Regions from separate parts of the Peribacillus sp. ACCC06369 genome, predicted to be linked through region 1. Evidence: riboswitches for the same ligand, from Rfam matches in the RefSeq annotation. Region 1 holds a riboswitch; each other region holds the start of a gene.
What was found. Region 1 has a riboswitch for preQ1 ahead of queC (7-cyano-7-deazaguanine synthase QueC). Riboswitches for the same ligand answer to the same signal wherever they lie in the genome.
Positions count from the first base shown of each region.

Region 2: another riboswitch for preQ1. It lies ahead of QUF78_RS03065 (QueT transporter family protein); the one in region 1 lies ahead of queC (7-cyano-7-deazaguanine synthase QueC).
Region 3: another riboswitch for preQ1. It lies ahead of queF (preQ(1) synthase); the one in region 1 lies ahead of queC (7-cyano-7-deazaguanine synthase QueC).

Region 1 covers NZ_JAUCEN010000002.1:4,058,854-4,065,581, reverse strand. Annotated here, with positions in the region: gene QUF78_RS20660 (methyl-accepting chemotaxis protein) at 385-1,596, opposite strand; gene QUF78_RS20655 (CHASE3 domain-containing protein) at 1,599-2,063, opposite strand; PreQ1 riboswitch class I at 2,250-2,292, shown strand; gene queC (7-cyano-7-deazaguanine synthase QueC) at 2,348-3,013, shown strand; gene queD (6-carboxytetrahydropterin synthase QueD) at 3,013-3,483, shown strand; gene queE (7-carboxy-7-deazaguanine synthase QueE) at 3,476-4,204, shown strand; partial or broken gene QUF78_RS20635 (DUF4260 domain-containing protein) at 4,268-4,593, opposite strand; gene QUF78_RS20630 (TetR/AcrR family transcriptional regulator) at 4,647-5,216, opposite strand; gene QUF78_RS20625 (hypothetical protein) at 5,576-5,863, shown strand; gene QUF78_RS20620 (HD domain-containing protein) at 5,910-6,728, shown strand, end outside.
Region 2 covers NZ_JAUCEN010000002.1:466,392-473,119, reverse strand. Annotated here, with positions in the region: gene QUF78_RS03080 (DUF3892 domain-containing protein) at 1-181, shown strand, start outside; gene QUF78_RS03075 (hypothetical protein) at 266-1,078, opposite strand; gene QUF78_RS03070 (YbaK/EbsC family protein) at 1,221-1,742, opposite strand; PreQ1 riboswitch class I at 1,902-1,946, shown strand; gene QUF78_RS03065 (QueT transporter family protein) at 1,953-2,438, shown strand; gene QUF78_RS03060 (TVP38/TMEM64 family protein) at 2,559-3,215, shown strand; gene QUF78_RS03055 (PAS domain-containing sensor histidine kinase) at 3,332-4,957, shown strand; gene QUF78_RS03050 (cadherin-like beta sandwich domain-containing protein) at 5,025-6,479, opposite strand.
Region 3 covers NZ_JAUCEN010000002.1:530,666-537,393, forward strand. Annotated here, with positions in the region: gene qoxC (cytochrome aa3 quinol oxidase subunit III) at 1-397, shown strand, start outside; gene qoxD (cytochrome aa3 quinol oxidase subunit IV) at 399-683, shown strand; gene QUF78_RS03345 (YfmQ family protein) at 1,013-1,456, shown strand; gene QUF78_RS03350 (BA3454 family stress response protein) at 2,112-2,246, opposite strand; gene QUF78_RS03355 (DMT family transporter) at 2,474-3,310, opposite strand; PreQ1 riboswitch class I at 3,462-3,507, shown strand; gene queF (preQ(1) synthase) at 3,614-4,111, shown strand; gene QUF78_RS03365 (aspartate kinase) at 4,312-5,658, shown strand; gene QUF78_RS03370 (nitroreductase family protein) at 6,102-6,662, opposite strand.

The DNA.
Region 1 (6,728 bases):
ATGATTTTGTGTGAATAAAGTTGTGAATGGTGTGGTTTGAATGAAAGTATGCAATGGATCCTTACTGATTATAGGTACCCGTGCATTGTGTTGAAGTGAACTGTCCGGATCAAGTGAATCCGTGTACCGGGATTTGCCGTATGCAGGTATTGGAAATGATGATTATTTCAGTTAAAATATTCCTGTAATAATATTTATTATACACTAAATATTCTGAAAACAAACGAAAATATTCACATCTAACCACTTTTGATTGATTTGTCTTTTGATGAATCATTAATGTGTATAGTGTTTTATTCCCCGAATATACGAAAACGAAACAATTCACATCATGGAGGGAAAATAAGCAATTTCCCGTATTCAAGTGACGGGAAATTGCTAGTATCATAATTTGAATTTCTTAACCTGTTCAGTCAGCAGTTCAGCTGACGATGCAAGTTCACTGGCATGGTTAGTGATTTCATCCATTGAAGAGCTGGATTGTTGGGCGGAGGCGGAGACTTGTTCGATTCCTGCCGCGGACTCTTCGGAAACGGCTGCGATATCTTCGATAGCCTGATTGATTTTTTTACTATTAGTAGAGATATATTTCAATTCATCTGTAATATGCTGTATTTTCATGCCTATATTCCCGACAGAGTGATTGATTGTTTCAAAGGTTCGTCCAGTGAGCGTAATCTGTTTCGTGCCTTCATCCACTTGTGTATAACCATCTTCCAGGGAGTGGACGACCGTTTTTGAACCTGTTTGTATAGCGGAGACAATATCGGTGATGTCCCCAACCGAGTGTGTGACCTCTTCAGCGAGTTTACGCACTTCAGCTGCGACGACGGCAAAGCCCTTGCCATGTTCACCTGCGCGTGCAGCTTCTATGGCCGCATTCAGCGCCAATAGATTGGTTTGATTGGATATATCCTTGATGACCAGCACAAGCTGCGAGATTTCCTGTGATTGAGAATCGAGTCCTTTCACTTGCTCAACGGCATTTTTGACAATCCCATCAATAATCTCCATTTGTTGGACTGAACTGCGCATTAAAGTGGTGCCCTCCTTAGTCAAGGAAAGGATCTCGGTTGAACTTTGAGATACTTCCACTCCTTCAAGATGGGCCTCCACGATCTTGCCTGTGAAATCATCCATCATGCGAACCATTTCAGCTGCCCGGTTGGCTTGTGACTCCGAACCTTCCGAAAGTTCGTACATGGTAGTCGCTATCTGCCTGTTGCCCTGTTGGACTTCATTTGCCGATTGAGTCAGATCCTCGCTTTGGCTGGAAACGGATTCGGATACAACCAGCATTTTTTCGATCGTATCACGAAGGTTTTTCTGCATTTGGTTGGCGGATACCGTTAATTCGCCTATTTCATCCTTGGACTTTTGCTCCAGGGGCTCATGATTCAGCTGCCCATCAGCTATCATTCTCATTCTGTCCCTGATTTTAAGGAGAGGGGTGGTAATGAGGTTGGCAGTCACAAGCGCGAGCAGAAGGCCGATAATGACAGCCGCAATCGAGATGATGATACTTGTCGTCTTGACCGATTTCCCACTTGCGATCACGCTTTCCCCTGAAGCGACAATCAATTCCTCACGTTCCAAAGTCAGCTCCTTGAGCCTTCCGTCACTTCATCGCCGACCGGTGCCACTTCATTTTTGAGTATTTCTTTAGCTCTTTCTTCATTTCCTTTATCATATTGAGTAAATACCCGGTCTACAATCATCGTCCTCCAATCCACGCTTTTCTCGATCAATTCCTTCGCTTTATCAGAATCGCTTATGGCCAAAAGATCCTCTTGGATGGCCTTGCTATCCTCTGTATATTGTAAAAACCTTTCTTTATAACTCTCGTCGCCATATAAAATATAGGCTCTTGCTAGTGCGGTTCTTTGTGCTAAATTATATAGTAGCTTTTCGTCTTGGATAAGAAGTGGAAGTTCCTCATCAATGATATCCTGAGACTGTTTAAGTGACTTGTTGCTGCTATAAATATTGAATGCTCCTAAGATGATACATAAAGATATGATGAGTGAAAATGCCACCAATATCTTTCCTTTAATGCTTTTCAAATTAATGGTCCCCTTTATCGATATTTTATTCACTCTTTTTTATCGGATGGATAATGGGATATTTAAGCAGAAGAGGAGATGATCAAGCTTTCCAATAGGCCTAATTTTCAATAAATATAAACATCTTGATTTCTTTTTGTTTTCAAGTTACTATTGACTTGGAAAAATATTATATTCCGCGTTAAGGCGGAAGAGGTTCTAGCTACCCTCTCAAAAAAACTAAGGAGAAACAGTGCTCTATTCTTAGGGTGCTGTTTTTTTCCGTAAAAAGGAGTTTTATAGAAATGAAGAAGAAAGAAAAGGCAGTGGTTGTGTTTAGCGGAGGGCAGGATAGTACGACATGCCTGTTCTGGGCAATGGAGAGATATGAGCAAGTGGAAGCGGTAACGTTTGATTATAATCAGCGGCACAGCCTGGAAATCGAATGCGCTCAAAAGATTGCCAATGAATTGGGCGTGCACCATCATATTCTTGACATGTCGCTGCTGAACCAACTGGCACCGAATGCGTTGACAAGAAGTGATATTGCAGTGGAGGACGGAGAAGACGGGGAATTGCCGTCGACGTTCGTACCAGGGAGGAATTTGCTGTTCCTTTCGTTTGCCGGAGTGTTGGCCAGTCAGATTGGCGCTAAACACATTGTCACCGGTGTCTGTGAAACGGATTTCAGCGGATATCCGGACTGCCGTGATGTATTCATTAAATCGTTGAACGTGACCTTGAACTTGTCGATGGACCAGTCATTCGTGATTGATACGCCGCTTATGTGGCTTAATAAAGAGGAAACATGGGAGCTTGCGGATCAGCTCGGAGCGTTCGACTTTGTTCGCGAAAAGACCCTGACATGCTATAACGGAATCATATCCGATGGCTGTGGAGATTGCCCGGCATGTAAGTTGCGGAAAAAAGGACTGGATGACTATGTAAGCAGACGGAAGGTGCTTTCATGATGTACGGTTTTACTATAGTGGATAAACTCCAAAAAATAGATGAAGATATTCAGCGCAGCCAATTGAAATATACCACCAAGAGGGTTCTGGTCAGTAAGGAGTTCACCTTTGACGCGGCGCACCACCTACATGACTATGAAGGAAAATGCAAGAACTTGCATGGCCACACGTATAAGGTCATTTTCGGCTTGAGCGGGTATACGGATTCACGTGGTTTGATGATAGATTTCGGGGACATCAAGGATATATGGAAAAATGAAATTGAAGTCCACCTTGATCATCGTTATTTGAATGAAACCTTGCCACTCATGAATACAACGGCTGAAAATATGGTTGTCTGGATTTATGAAAAAATGGCCGAAGCCCTTTCATTAAAAGATTATGAGGGTGCTAGAGTCGAATTTGTCCGACTATACGAAACGCCGACAAGTTATGCCGAAGCCAGACGGGAGTGGATGGAAAGTGAGTAAACTCCCGGTTATGGAAATCTTCGGACCGACCATCCAAGGTGAGGGAATGGTCATTGGCCAAAAAACCATGTTCGTTCGGACGGCAGGCTGCGATTATTCCTGTGCCTGGTGTGATTCCGCATTTACTTGGGATGGCACCGGTAAGGAAGATACCGTCCAAATGACTGCCGAAGAAATATGGGATGAGCTGAAGCGAATTGGGGGTTCCGGCTTTTCGTTCGTGACGATATCAGGCGGAAACCCGGCACTGCTGAAAAACCTAAATGGCTTGGTAGAAATCTTACATGAAAATAAAATGAAAATAGGTGTGGAAACACAAGGGAGCCGATGGCAGGATTGGTTTCTTGATATTGATGAACTGACCATTTCACCTAAGCCGCCGAGCTCAAGAATGAACACGGACTTTACGGTACTTGACCGAATCATATCGAACCTTGCCAATCGAAACCCTGAAAACCATGTCTCATTGAAAGTAGTCGTCTTTAACGAAGAAGATTACCAGTATGCCAAAAGTGTGCATGGCCGTTACCCGGATATTCCATTTTATCTGCAGGTCGGCAATGATGACAGCACGACGGCTGATGATAATCAATTGATCAGCGGTCTTTTGAAGAAATACGAAGAGTTAATAGATAAAGTGATAGCCGATGATGATTTGAATGATGTGAAAGTGCTGCCCCAGCTGCATACCTATATATGGGGTAACAAGCGAGGCGTGTAAAGAAAAGAGAGCAGGAGGCAGTGTGATGTGTAATCACACTGCCTTTTACATGTGGAAAGCTTCCTATACCTTTTGAAGGTGTGTAGCTTTGAAGGATGATGTGTATTTAAGGCCATACCCAAATAAGCGGTCCATTCCAATATGTGCGGTCCAAATTAAACCAATCATCATACATGCATCCGACTTTAGAAAAACGGCACGGTATAAGTGTGGAAAAAGTTATAAACTTTTGCTCCAACTCGTTCATCGATCGAATAGGTCAACATGGAAACATCAGGCAACAAAATCAATAAAAGGAAAATCCACCAGCTGAATTCAAATAACGAATAGACGTAAATCATCGCTAAAAGGACCATGAGTCCTTCGATATGAAGGAATTTCTTTACCATTTAAAAGCCTCCTGAAATTCAATTAACCATTGGTCAATGATATTCATGAAAAATTAAATAATGTTCTTGATGATATTTTTTACGTGAAAATCAGCTAAACCTTTTACATCCGGATAAGATAGATCAGAATTAATATAAAACGTTATGAATCCGTGAAGAGACAGGAAAATGGACCATATGGATGCAGGATTCAGTTTGTTGTCGGTAAGGTCTGTCAAGGACTGGATTAGCTTTTCGTAGGTCTTATTGGAATCGATTTGAAGTAAATGCTGAATTTCTTTTTCCTTGGATAAAAACATGATGGAATAATGATTCTGTTGGGTTAAACCGAACTCTATGAAGCACAATAAAATCTTCTCCATTTTTCGGGAAGGGTCATTTTCCGACATGATGATATCATCGATTAAAGTATTTAAAACGGAAAAATCCGTTTTAACCAAACTATAAAATATTTCTGCCTTATTTTTAAAGTGATAATAAATGGCTCCATGGCTGCAATCCAATGATTTAGCCAATTGTCTCATTGAGACGTTCGAATACCCTTCGGTGGCAAAAAGATGTCTAGCTTCATTCAATACCATTTCCCTGGATAATTCTTTACCTGCCGATTTCCTTGGCGACATTATAGCACCCCCTTATTTATTGACCACTGGTTAATTAGGATGATATCGTACTGATTTTCAAATGTCAAATATTAGAAATTCTTCTGAATAAATGTTTTTTTAGTGGGGACTTTTCCATTGGAAGCGACCGAAAGGAACACTTGCTGTCTTACGGTTCAAGGGGAGGATAAAGTTGCAAAGGCAGCAGTGGGCGAAGATGCAGAATCCATTTCCAGTTCCCCTAACCAGAAATTTGAATGTCCTTGTAACTGAAAAAGGGAACCCGCTATATAATATATGAGCTTGTCTTATTTTTTTAACCAGTTATATCCTTTTGTGGTAGTATAAGGTTATACGGATAGCTTGAAAGGGATGAATAAATGAAAATGAAATTCGGTATTTTGTCTTCAATTATCATAGTCTTGACTGCTTTTTTTTTATTCACTAAACCTTATAAAAATAAAACAAAACCTGTAGAAGACATTTTTGAAGTGTATCCGACAGATCAGGTAATAAAAACAAATGAAATGATATTCATAGAGGGTATTGATGAGGTCAATCCAGGGAATATCGATTTGAATGATGAAGAGGAGTTAGAAAAATTGGCAAGGAAGCAATATGAGCAAAATGAAAAGGGGGAAATAATTTTCACAGAAGAAAATCAGTGAAATCACCTGCCTGTAATGAGTAAACTAATGGGGGAGGTGGCAGTTATTGATAGTTTCGGATAGTATCTATGGGAAACACATTGTAGAGGGAGTTCTCGAAGAGCTGATAGTAAGCAAACCGCTCCAAAGATTGAAGGGGATACATCAAGGAGGGGCAAGTTATTTAGTTAATGAGAAGTGGGACGCCACACGGTTTGACCATTCAATAGGTGTGATGCTTTTAATAAAATCGCTTGGTGGGTCATTGGAGGAACAAATCGCGGGCTTGCTGCATGACGTATCCCACACTGCATTCTCACATGTAATTGATTTCGTTCTGGATTGTAAGGATGAAGATTATCATGAAAAAATATATGAACATGTCATTATGGAATCCGAAATCCCCTCGATACTGAAGAGGTATGGATATGAATGTGAAGATATTTTTCAATCAAAATGGGAATTGCTTGAACAGCCAGCACCTGAGTTATGCGCCGATCGGGTAGATTATACTCTCCGGGATATGTATCAATACGGACATATCACACTGGAATCCGTTCATGACTTTCTAGACCATGTAACCATAATTAATGGAAGGATGTATTTGGATAATATTGAATCGGCAGAATGGTTTGTAGAAACGTATTACAGCGAAGTTATTGATTTTTTCATGGACCCTCTTAATATATATGGCTATGATATCTTGGCAAAGACCTTAAAATTGGCTTTGGCTAACAACCTGATCAGCCTTGATGACTTACTAGGTACAGATGAAGAAGTCATGTCCTTATTAAGCTCCACTGAAGACCATGAAGTGCAAAATCTGATAAAACGGATCCATGGTAACGTAAAGCTGAAAGAAGATCAATTGGACTACGATATTCAT
Region 2 (6,728 bases), 3.6 Mb from region 1:
CAATATTATCGCCATCAAGACCAACTCCGGCCGCGAACTCGACTACCCCACTGCCCTTTCGGAAGCCAAAGCAGGCATCCTGGCCAATGTTGACGTCTTTCATAAATATGGACGTGATATATTGCGGAGTGAGCCTGATGGGATAAAAGAAAATAACCTGGATCAACTGCCGGAGTTTTGAGTTTTCGGGGAAACTGCCTGATATGGGCAGTTTTTTTCTGTCTGGAGTTAAACATTAAAAAGAACCAGCATGATAGCCGGATCCTTATTTTTCATACTGATAGGATTCAGAGATTTCGAGCAGTTGCCCACAGGACTCGACAACCTCAATGATTTCCATCCACGACATGTCCAGTCCCAGTTCATTTGCATGGGAAATCTTATCCCGTAATTTCCGGATGGCATTCGCATCCTTCTTCCCTTTACTTTTCGAAGGGATTTGGAAGAAGCACCTCAATTCTTCATCCTTATGTATGATATCGAATTTATCACTGATTTGCAGGCACTCTATTAAATTGATATCCTCATTTTTATCGATTCTCCTCCTATATAATTCGGTTGCCTTTTCTAAACGGTCTTCGCTGATCATTGGATGCCAGCTTCCGTCGCCGAATCTATCCATGATGATATCGCTCATCCTCATTTCCAATAAGGTAATGTATCCGAATATCAGCATCCTAATTGGAGGCTTTTGAAGGTCGGCATGGGTAATCAACTTTTTAATTGAATTATTCTCTAATACGAAGACCCTTGTTTTATTCTTGAAAATATGGAGCAGCTGGATTAAAGGGGTTGAATCCGAAACCATTTCCCTTGGTGAAAAGTTTCTCAAATATTCCGAAATGCTCCCTTCACCCAGTTCTTCCCTTTCGATATATCCGATGATTTCCCCTTGATCTTGCACTGCCAATATATCAAAATTCTTTTTTTCCAATGCTTTCCGAATATCCAGCGCCAGATCGTTTGTATGGCAAAACTCAAGCTCCTGGGCTATGCTCTTAACCGTGATATTTTCTTCATAAAGAGTTTTAAGACTAAGATAGCTGCTATTGCTTTTTCTTTGGCTTCCATTTAACATCTTTCACCCTCCGCTCAGGAACACTTTCTGCACGATTTTCCGCTTTAAAATTATTGACCGATATAATGCATACGGCCCCCACAAATAAAGTCCACCCAAGTGGACTTTATCCCATTCATGTGGATCTTTTTGGTACCATTAATCAAAAGCCTTCCACTGCATTACCTGCTGCCGTTTCCTCATTCCCCTCTTCATTCCAAGCCTTGCAAACATCCACCCAATCCTTTGCTCCTGAATATTCAAATAATTCCGTGGGTGTAAGTTCTATTGCAGAGTTCGTACTGCCGCATGCCGGGAACAATGACTCAAAGCGCTTCATTGATACATCAAGAAAAACAGCTAGATCGTTAGCCAGACCAAACGGACAAACTCCTCCGATGGCATGGCCGGTCTGCTCAAACACTTCCTCGGGTGACAGCATCCGTGCCTTGAAACCGAACATCTGCCGAAATTTCTTATTATCCACTTTTGCGTCCCCAGCCGCTACAACCAAAATCGCATCATGACCTTCCCCCCTAAAGGAAAGAGTTTTAGCGATCCTCGCTGGGATAACGCCGATGGTTTCTGCAGCCTCACTCACCGTAGCGCTCGATGTTTCGAACTCCATTACATCGCCTTCCCGATCCCATTGTTTAAAATGGCTTTTGACACTCGCGATAGACATATTATATTCACTCCTTTGAAGTACATATAAAAATAATATCATCCTTCATTGCCATAAATCAAAATCCTATGGATGCTTGAAAACCTATAAATTAAAACCATTCTTTACAAATTGACGAAACAAGCTTACTTGGGATACTATTAATCATCGGGCAAACGCCTATACGTGGTTCGTAACCATCCCACGATAAAAAACTAGGGAGAGAGTAAAATGAATGTTCGTACACTCGTGATAAACGGGTTATTGGCTGCCTTGTATGTGGCGGTCTCATTGGTGTTTAAACCAATAGCTTTTGAGATGTTCCAATTTCGTGTACCGGAAATGTTGAACCATCTTATTGTATTCAATAAAAAATATATCTATGGTATTGTCGGCGGCGTCTTCATATCGAATCTGCTCTTTTCACCGATGGTTCCATATGATTTAATTTTTGGGGTGGGGCAATCCGTACTCGCCTTGCTGCTTGTCATTTTTGTTTCGCGGTTCATAAAAGGCATTAAAGGGCGGATGATCGCCACGATCATCTTTTTCACGTTCACAATGTTTTTAATTGCCATTGAACTGAACCTTGCCTTTGGCTTACCATTCTGGTTAAGCTGGATGACCACGGCTGTCGGTGAATTCGTTGTCCTCTTGATTGGCGCGCCAATCATTTATGGAATGAACAAAAGAATTCAGTTTGAAAAGTGGCTTTAAAGGAATCTTCGCTTCATGAACCCACTATAATGTAAAAGAGCTGTCTGCATCATGCGACAGCTCTTTTTTCACCAATTAACTTAAAAATGATAAACTATTAGTCAGAATGGTGGTGACCCTTTGAAAAAAGTCCTGACCTTAACCGGTCTACTGGTAATTGCATTATTTATTTTTTCAAATGCAGAATTATTTACTTTGATTTGGAAAAGTGACTTGGATTCAGTTATTAGCATATTGAAGGAAAACCTTTTGCTCACTTTTATTGTGACATTCGTATTGATGTTTGTCCAAAATTCATTTACAATCATCCCCTTAATTTTGCTTCTGACTATCAATGTAACGATATTCGGATTCATATATGGCTACCTATGGAGTTGGTTTACAAGTGTCGTTGCTTCAGGATTCATTTTTTATGCTGCAAGAAATTGGTTTCAGGAACTTCTCTTAAAGAAGATGGGGGAAAAATGGCAAAAAACTGTTGTGGAGCATGGCTTCATGTACGTGTTTACAGGCAGGATTTTCCCACTTATCCCAACAAGTTTAATTAACTTGGCTGCTGGAGTCAGCACCGTCACTTTCAAGGATTTTTTATTAGCGACGGCACTTGGCAACCTGATATACTTTTTCTTCCTATCGTTAATTCCATATGGACTCCTATCTGTTGAAATGAACCAATACACGCTAGTTGCACTCGCACTCCTCTTCTTATTATTTTTCATTATCTATAAGCGTGCAAAAAAGAAAAAGAACCTAACCTTATTCAGAAAAAATAGGTGACCCACATTGGTCCCTGTTTTTTTATTTAGGATTCTGCATATATTTTTTTCCGATAGTTTGTTAAAATGTGTATGTAATTTTACCTTTGAAATGTCTTAAAATCAGGGAGAATCTCCATGTCCAAACGCTCCATCTTAGCAATATATATCCTATCCGGGATTCTTACACTAGTCGTGTTCGACTTTTTTTTAACTACAAATATCCATAACAAAGAGGTCTTCATTCAACTTCAGAGAGTGGAAGGCATTGTTTTCCTTTTATCAATAGGCTTGATATTATTTCTTTATTTAGCTAAAAGGGAAGAATTCAAACAATTAAAAGAAGCGGAACAACGCCGGCGCACACTCATCAATTCAATGGTGGATTTCGTTAACTTCAAGGATGGTGATGGCCGATGGCTTGAGTCCAATACCTTCGGGCTACAATTATTTCAGTTGGAGCATGTAGATTATAAGGGAAAAAAAGACAGCGAACTCGCAGAATACTCCGAATTTTATAAAGAGTCGTTGATCTACTGTGAAGGTTCCGATGAAGAAACGTGGGTAAAAGGGGAAATTACAAGGTGTGAGGAAATCATCCCTCTTCCCGACGGCAATCACAAGACCTTTGATACGATTAAAGTTCCCCTGTTCAATGAGGATGGTTCACGAAAAGGCTTAGTAGTCATCGGCAGGGATATTTCTGAAAGGGTTGTCGCTGAGAATCAATTATTCGATAGTGAACAACGCTATAAATCATTGTTTGAACACAACCCTTATCCGATGCTGATGCTTGATTTAAATGGAATGATCACGACCGTAAATCCAAGGTTTGAAACGGTAACAGGCTTTCAACAGGAAGAAATACATGGAGCCTCATTCATTAAATTGAACTTTACTACAGAAGATGCGGAACTGATCCGTACATCTTGCCAATATGTCATCGAAAACCATAAGGGGATTAAGAAAGGGAAAGATATAGAATTCCTAACGAAGTACGGGAAGTCCATCTTACTTTCTTGTACGTTTGTCCCGATGATGGTTGGCGAGGATTTGGTCGGGATCATCACTTATGCTAAAGAAGTCACTCAAATTCGAGAAACCGAAGCACGCTTAAGAAGAACAGAAAAATTGTCGATAGTCGGCGAACTTGCCGCAAGTGTAGCCCACGAAGTACGAAACCCGTTGACTTCTTTAAAGGGTTTTGTCCAGCTACTTAAAAAGAGCGACCATCCCTATGAACAATACTACACGATTATGTTAAGTGAATTGGACCGGATCAATCTTATTGTAAGCGAGTTACTCGTTCTGGCAAAACCACAGGAACTTCCATTCAGCAAGCATCAAATCATCGAACTGATGAATGATGTCAAAACCTTGTTGAAACCAGAGGCGGACTCGTACCCCACCCAAATATCAATATCTGTAAAAAACGAAATACCGCTTCTATTATGTGAGGGAAACCAATTAAAACAAGTATTCATAAACATGCTCAAGAATTCAATGGAGGCATCCGCCGATCACATTTGGATTGATTTTGAGCGCAAGGACAATAACCTTTCCATTACCATCAAAGATAATGGAAGCGGAATAGAAAAAAAACGGTTAAAGCATCTTGGAGAACCTTTCTATTCCTCTAAAGAAAAAGGAACAGGGTTAGGATTGACAGTCAGCTGCCGAATCATTGAGGCGCATCGGGGAAAGGTCCACTTTAACAGCGAACCAAGCCATGGAACCGAGGTCCAAATTCTTTTGCCCATATAAATATAAATCGGAGGACAAGCCTTAATCTTGTCCTTTTTTTACGATTCAGAACCATCCCTTGATAAAATTAAAATAGAGAGGTGAAGAAATCCTTGATTTTCCCCCAGAATGACACGGACTCATCAGGTTGGTTCCCAATTATTCTCGGACCTCCAATCTTATTGGAAGTAACTGTATCCTCTTTTCCAGCTGTACTCATTTGCGTTGCCTCAACTTCCGCCTCTTTTGTTTTGATATCATCTACGGTTTCTTCCTCATCCATCTCCAAATCCATATCCTTTTCGAAAACAAGGACATAAGTACGGCGTTCCCCATCCTTTGAAACTGTAACTGAAATGGCCGTCTTCGCTTTATCCTTGATCTTCACTTTTTTACTGCTCTCACCGTCATATTCAATCTTGGCTCCGCTAGCACTTGTCGTTGCATTCATTTCGACTGAAGCAATATCATTATCGACCTCGATATGATATGTATGCTCATTCGAATCAAAAGGTTTGTTCCATACTCCGGATGATACTGTCAAATTGTTCAACACTGGGGCGTTATTGCCTTCTTGACTTAAAGAATCGGTTGACGGTACCTTCTCTACAGAATCCGTTTTCGGTTTCTGTGTTGAAATACTTTCAAGCTGCTGTGCTTTCGGTACTTGGCTGCCACTGCTTGGTTTTGGATTATTGGAGGATTCAGCAGTAGAAGTTAAAGATGATTTATTCCCCTTGTCGGAGGAAGGCAGAGCCTCACTTGCTCCTTTTGTGGGCTCCTTTTGAACTTCATCATCTTTAGGGGCATCTTTATCCTTCGATTCAGTTATCTTGGCTGCGGCCCGTGTAATCGTGAGCGTATATGTTTTTTCATCTCCATTTTCCGCTGTAACGATAATCCTCACTGTCGTCCTACCGATCGGAAGGGTAACCTTTACACCTGCGCTGGTTGCATCCTTTCCATTCACCTTTACTTTTGCGGTACTGTCACTCAATGTCGGGGCCACCGTAACGGACTTGACTTCATTTTCAACTGAAGCATTATAAGCTGTCACATTAGAATCGAATGTTAACGAGCCTTTTGATAATCCAATCGAAGTTAAAAGGTTATCATCACTTTCAAGTTTTTCGATCTTGACGGTATATGCAACCGTTTCATTTATTCCATCACTCACGGTGATTTCAAAAGTATTCATGCCGGTTTGAAGAGTTAAGTCCTTCACCTCACCATTTGTCAGTTTGACGCCATTCACATATATGGCTGCATTCTCATTGTAACTCTCTGCAATCAAGGTAATCTTTTCCACATCATTCCCCACTGTTGAACTATAGTCGTGTATACTCTCTGAAAATTTTTGATCCAGTACCAAACCTTCTATTTCTAACTTTGAAAGAATATTTACCGTTTGGGCCTCTTCCTGCAGAACAGAAGGACCCTCCGCAGCCTCTACCACGGGCATATAAGTGGATGCTCCTATCCCCACAAGGGAACCAACCAAAATCGCCTTCACACTTTTTTCTTTTAACCCCTTATTTAGCAAAGCCTATCCCCCCTATAATTCCTGTAAACATGATAGGGTCAGGTTACCAAATAAATCTTAATTATTTCTTAATGGGGTATATAGCTTGATTCTTTAGGTAAAAACTGAAGGGGTTACATACCAATTTTTACCACCGATTATTTTAATGGCTATTATGGTGGAAGCCAGACCAATCTAACCTTATTGTTATCACTTTTCTTGCGAACCTCTTAAATTGCCTTTAGATAACTAATTTATTTTCACTGTTTT
Region 3 (6,728 bases), 3.5 Mb from region 1:
AATCTTTCTTTTAACTAGTAGTTTTACCATAGGTCTTGGAATCAATGCAATGAGACTTGGCAGGCAGAAAGCAACGATTGGTTTCTTCATTATCACCCTTATTCTTGGTTTAGGCTTCTTGGGAGTCGAAATTTATGAATTCGTTGAGTATGTACATGAAGGAGCAACCATTCAAACAAGTGCTTTCTTATCTAGTTTGTTTACATTACTAGGTACGCATGGAGCTCACGTTACACTTGGTTTATTCTGGGGAACCTTCATCGTCTTGCAGATTAAAAAGCGCGGTATGACTCCAGAAACAACAAACAAGGCTTTCATCTTTTCACTTTACTGGCATTTCTTGGACGTTGTCTGGATCTTCATCTTCAGTTTCGTCTACCTGAAAGGAATGATGTAATATGAAAGAATTATTCCCACGGGGCCAAGTTATGGGATTTGCCTTCTCACTAGTCCTGACTGTGGTCGCACTATCAGTTATTGTGTTTGATCTCTCACTTAAAATGGGTGTGATCATCCTGCTTGTTACAGCTTTCATGCAAGCTGCACTGCAATTGGTTATGTTCATGCACGCAGGTGAGTCTGAAGATAAAGCATCGATTTACACAAATGTTTATTACGGATTGTTCGTAGCATTGGTTACAATTTTCGGTACAATGCTAACAATGATTTGGGGATATCAATAATCGATTGAAAAGCTGGGCGTCTTGATGACGCCCAGTTTTTTTGTATTTAATAAGTAGAAATTCATATACCACTCTAATCACTTCGTTCATAGAAATTAGTTAAGAAGGGTGTGGATGAAACCATTTTGTTTAGTATAACCATTTCGGAACATTATATTTATAAGGGCAAAATTTACTCTTTTTGAAGCGCTTCCGTGCGTTTAAGTGCAATGTTTTACTAAAGTAAAACGTTAATATAACAGACACATTTTCTAAGAAAAACTATCTGATTCTTTGATATAATAATCTATATAAGAAATTAATATATGACGTAGCGGAGATGATGAAATATGACATTGCCGGTTTTGATTTTGACAATTCTATTAAGTTTGCTTAAATTATTAGTTACCTGCCTTCCAACCGATGCAGTGAATTGGATTATCAGCAAATTTAAAATACATTCAGAACTTAGTGACGAGAATGCAATCGTAACCTTTGACGGAAGACGTTTGGAAAGTGAAGATAAAATAAAAGTTATTAATTATTTTAATAAGGCTAAATTTTTGAAAAAGAACCATATATTCCCTGGTAATGAGCAATTGTTTTTACATCCAGAGAACAGTGGGACTCCATTAGTCATTGATACTAAAAGAGGTAAAAAAGATGTTAGGTTATTTGTGTACATGTACAACGACCGTGTGGATGTAGTTAAGCAGTATAGGAAGAAATTAGTTTCGTATAGTCTGCTTTCCGATAGCCTCCAAGAACGCTCTATGCCATTAAGTTTAAATTAAAAGAACATTAAAAATGGCGATCTTTAAAAATGAACATTTCAGACTGTAGGCAAACTCGAAAGAAAAGCGAATTTGCCTACAGTTTTTTTATTTAAAAAAGGTTCCAGTTGTTTTCAGACTCTCCCTTTCCGCCGACTGTCTGCAAAGCCACCTCGCCGCATGCGTCTTTGGTGACTCGGTAAGCTGGTTTTTCGGCAGGAGTGTCGCGAATTTCTTCAATCCAGTGAGGTTTCATCCCATATTCAAGAGAAAAGTATCTTGGAGTATACCCTGTCTGTTTTAAAAAGATCGTAATGCTTCCCTCGGTAATCGCGATAGGGATACGGGATTAGGCCATTCCGTATCCCATTTTTTCGACAAACTGAGGCGTTCTTTAAAAAGATCGTCTTAATTTCTAAATTACTTGTTATTCAAATTGATTGTTGTAACGTAAAAACGTCTTAAAATTATTGTGACAAGAAAAAACAATTATGTGGATTATATGGGAAAATCGCTATCGAGGGTTCTTTAGAGAATACAAATGAAATACAGAAATCAGGATTGAAAAGGGTTTTAATTGTTAATTTATATAAAAACAAAGTGCATAGTGATTTTGGTGAGTTATATCTAAAAAGGTAATAAAAAAAAGCAGGTATCTAAATCGATGCCTGCTTTTTTATGCTTTCCATTGTTTTTCCACTTGTTGAAGGGCTTGTTGTAAAATTTCTTCTTGATTAGTACCCGGTTTAGTAAGTACGTTAGTTTGATAAGATTTTCCTTGGAAATCAACTGTTACTGTAACTTTTTCCATTATGCATCGTTCCTTTCTAGTATTAAATGGGATGGTTGTACTACTTCTTTTATACCCGTGGGAGGAGATTTTTCAAACATTGCGGAATTAGCAAAAGTTGAGATTTAATATTCAAAATTATCTGATATTTATTGAGAGATGTCAATACTTTTTTTTGAACCGCTAAATAAAGACGACCTGGCATGTGTGATTATTACAGCCAGGTTGTTTTTTAAAATTAACTATATTCATATTTTGGTTAAGATAATACCGATTAATGCTGCAAGAACGCCGGCAATTTGATAGGATTTTAGTTTTTCTTTGAATAAATAACATCCTGCGAAAACGACAACTAAACAATTTAGGCTGACGACAGGGAAGATGATGCTTGCGATGCCGGTATTCAACGCATAGAAATAACATCCATAGGCTATGATGCTTAAAAAACCTACGATGGAACCAATTTTGACTTCCTGTAGCTTGATTTTTTCTTTCTTAAAGGATAGAACTGAAAGCAGATAAAGAGTTCCGCCCCCATACATTGATACAAGGATGTCGAGGGAGTTTAAATGAAGCCGTGTTGATGTCGTCATCAGAATGCCGAGTACACCAAAAGATAATATGGAAAATAATGTGTGCATCATCCAAGGTAAATATTGGTGGTTGCCCTTGGCGTTAGGTGTATACTGAATGACAAGGGTTGCAAGCAGCATGCAGATGATTCCGGTCCACTGCAGCGAAGAAATATGCTCATGAAAAATTAATGCAGCACATAGGATGGGAAATATTGCATTCGCTGCGATTAATGGTGATGTTAAACTTGCCGGCCCTTTTTCAAAGGCACTTGCCATCTGGATATTACCATTAGCGTTCAGGACACCAATTGCTGCACCAAGCATGATAGACAGCAAGTTCAGGTTCAAACCATCCATAAGTACTCCATAAAATATGGACAAAATGAAAGCTACAAAATAAAAGAAAAATTGGATAGGTACCTTTGAGTAACCCTTTCCGCTACTCCATTTAAAAATGCTGTTATTGATTCCGAAACATAAACTGGTGATGAGTGCTGCAAAAATCCACATTGTTTAAATCTCTTCCTTCATGTAGGATAAACTTCTTCTACATTTTAAGCCGAATACATGTGGGAATCAAACTAAAATTAAAAAGTATGATTGACAGATTAGATTTTTTTTTCTATATTTACTATGACAATTTTAAAATATTTCCCGATAAACGGGAGAGGTTCATAGCATCACCCTCTTAAAAAAACTATGGCTTTGATTTTTTTCACGAATCAACCATATCTTTGATGAGATATGGTTTTTGTTATATAGAGGCCCATTTTATGAATCTCCCCTGACAAACGTGGATGAGGAGGACTTTTTATGTCTGGAAGAAAAGAAGAAGAATTAAAGGAAATTACACTGCTTGGGAATCAAGGGACAAAATATACATTCGACTATGCGCCTGAAATTCTTGAGTCATTCGATAACAAACATCCTAACCGTGATTATTTCGTCAAATTCAATTGCCCGGAATTCACTAGCTTATGTCCGATAACCGGCCAGCCAGACTTTGCAACCATTTACATCAGCTATATTCCCAGTGTGAAGATGGTCGAAAGCAAGTCTTTGAAACTTTATTTATTCAGCTTCCGTAATCATGGTGATTTCCATGAAGACTGCATGAATATCATCATGAACGATTTAATCGAGTTGATGGATCCTAAATATATTGAAGTATGGGGCAAGTTCACGCCTAGGGGCGGGATTTCTATTGATCCATACACAAACTACGGGAAACCAGGGACGAAGTATGAGGAAATGGCGGATTACCGCTTGATGAATCATGATTTATACCCTGAAACTGTGGATAATCGCTAAAGATTGGAAAGGCAACTGGCTTATGCCGTTGTCTTTTTTTGCCTTTTACTATTCCCTTTCAATAATCACATTATTTTGTCCTCTTTAAAAATACAAATGTCCTCCTATAGTGGAATTTTTACTTGATTGTTTAGAGAAAAAACGTAATAATAGGGAGAGTTGATTTTGACAGAATATTATTTAAAATAGGGGATGTCGAGATGAAAGTTGCGAAGTTTGGCGGAAGTTCACTTGCGTCAGGTGAACAGTTGAGAAAGGTATTCGAAATTGTGGTTGCTGATTCAGAGAGGAAGTTTGTAGTCGTTTCGGCTCCAGGGAAACGCAATTCCGATGATATAAAGGTGACGGATTTATTGATTGAGGCTGCGGAACAGCAGCTGCGCGGCGATAACGGGGAGCATTTGATCGAAGACGTGGTATCCCGCTATGCGAGCATTGCTGAAGAGTTGGATATATCCGAGGAGGTCATCACAGGGATTCATGAAAATTTAAAAGCACTGTTGCATGCTGACCAATCTAACCAGAAGCGCTATTTGGATGCTTTAAAGGCCAGTGGCGAAGATAATAATGCGAAGCTGGTCGCAGGTTATTTTCAAAGCCGTGGGGTAGAGGCAAAGTATATAAATCCAAAGAAGGCTGGCTTAATCGTTACGGATGTAGATGGATTTACCCAGGTTCAGCCAGAGTCATATGATCGGTTGTATGCTCTGCGTGAAGAGCCTGGAATCGTAGTATTTCCAGGGTTCTTCGGATATACGTTAGATGGTGATATTTTAACCTTCTCAAGAAGCGGTTCCGATATTACGGGTTCGATTCTTGCAAATGGGGTCAAAGCCGATTTGTATGAGAACTTTACGGACGTGGATGCCGTTTATGCGGTAAATCCAAATGTGGTTTCCAATCCGAAGGGAATCCGGGAGTTAACCTATCGTGAAATGCGGGAGCTTTCTTATGCCGGTTTTTCGGTATTTCATGATGAAGCGCTGATTCCTGCATTCCGTGCGGGAATACCTGTCCATATCCAAAATACGAACAATCCGACGGCACAAGGGACCCGCATTGTGAACACGCGGGATAATACGAATGGTCCGGTTATTGGGATTGCAAGTGATAAAGGGTTTTGCAGTATTTACATTAGCAAATATTTGATGAACCGGGAAGTTGGTTTTGGCCGGAAACTGCTGCATATCCTTGAAGATTACGGAGTTTCATATGAGCATATTCCATCAGGCATTGATGATGTGACGCTTATTCTAAGGCAGGACCAGTTGAAGGGTGAAGCCGAGAAGAAAATTATTTCACGAATCAAGAAAGAGCTTCATGCCGATGAAGTGAATGTGGAGCATGATCTTGCCTTAATCATGGTTGTAGGTGAAGGAATGCGTCATAATGTAGGTACAACGGCTAGAGCGTCAAAAGCGTTAGCCGAAGCAAAGGTGAATATTGAAATGATCAATCAGGGCTCTTCGGAGGTTAGCATGATGTTCGGTGTGAAAGGGCACAACGAAGAGACGGCAATTCAGGCATTATATCACGAGTTCTTTTGAGAATGAGAAATTAGAGACCTCCTTGAAAAAGGAGGTTTTTGGTTATCGGGGATATTCCCTTTTGTTCATAGGGGTCGAAATGGTGGGCGCAATATGGGAGAAGTTTCTTGATGCTGAAGAATCAGCATGAGCAAATGGAAGAAGAACGGATGCAAATCAATGAAACCTATAGGGGGCCGCGGACAACGCCATGATTTCCTCAAGCGCGTGTCGGATCGAACATGATGAGGGGGCAGAGTATAGGAATAGATGAATGGATTGATAGCTGGGTTTGAAGAAGAAGCGAATTTATTGATTAAAGGTGAAAAAAGGGGTAGTTGCCGGGATGCCTCATTAAATGTACCGGAGGGATCTTTCAGTGATTATGATAGATGAATTGAACGTTTGCCCTCATTCCCCAAATAAAAAAGGAAAGCCTCCAAGATTGGAGGCTTTCCTTTTTGTTAGTCCATAATTGTCAGGAGTTGATCGATCTCTTTCCTGGGGCGTGGGGCAGGGATCATGTCGGGATAGCCGACATGAAGGCTGCCTACGATTTTCTCGCCAGGTTTAACGCCTAAAGCTTCACGAAACTCCATGCTGTGGATCATGCCGTATGTTTCCCATATCATCCCGATTCCTTGTTCCCAGGCAAGCAGGCTGAAATTTTGGATCAAGGCACTTGTAGCTGCATAATCTTCTTCACGTGTCATTGGATTCGGATTCTCTTCCATGATCACTGCGATGAACATCGGGACATCTATAAGTTTATTATATCCTCGCTGTCCGGCTGCGTTTTTCTTTTCAGGGTCCTTCTCTTTGCCTGCCATAAAAGCACGGGTTGCTTCTGCGAGTTTTAAACGGCTTTCGCCATGTACCACGACGAAGCGCCAAGGCTGGGTCATTTTATGGTTCGGTGCCCATGTCGACGTTTCCAATAATGATTGGATGGTATCAATAGGAACAGGAATGTCCTTAAATCGCTTAATGCTGCGCCGTTCTTTAATGATATCTTCAAGTTTCATGATCATCCTGCTCCTTTAATCATATATGTAAGTTCATTAGTTTTTTTATAAAAAATAGTCCCCGGC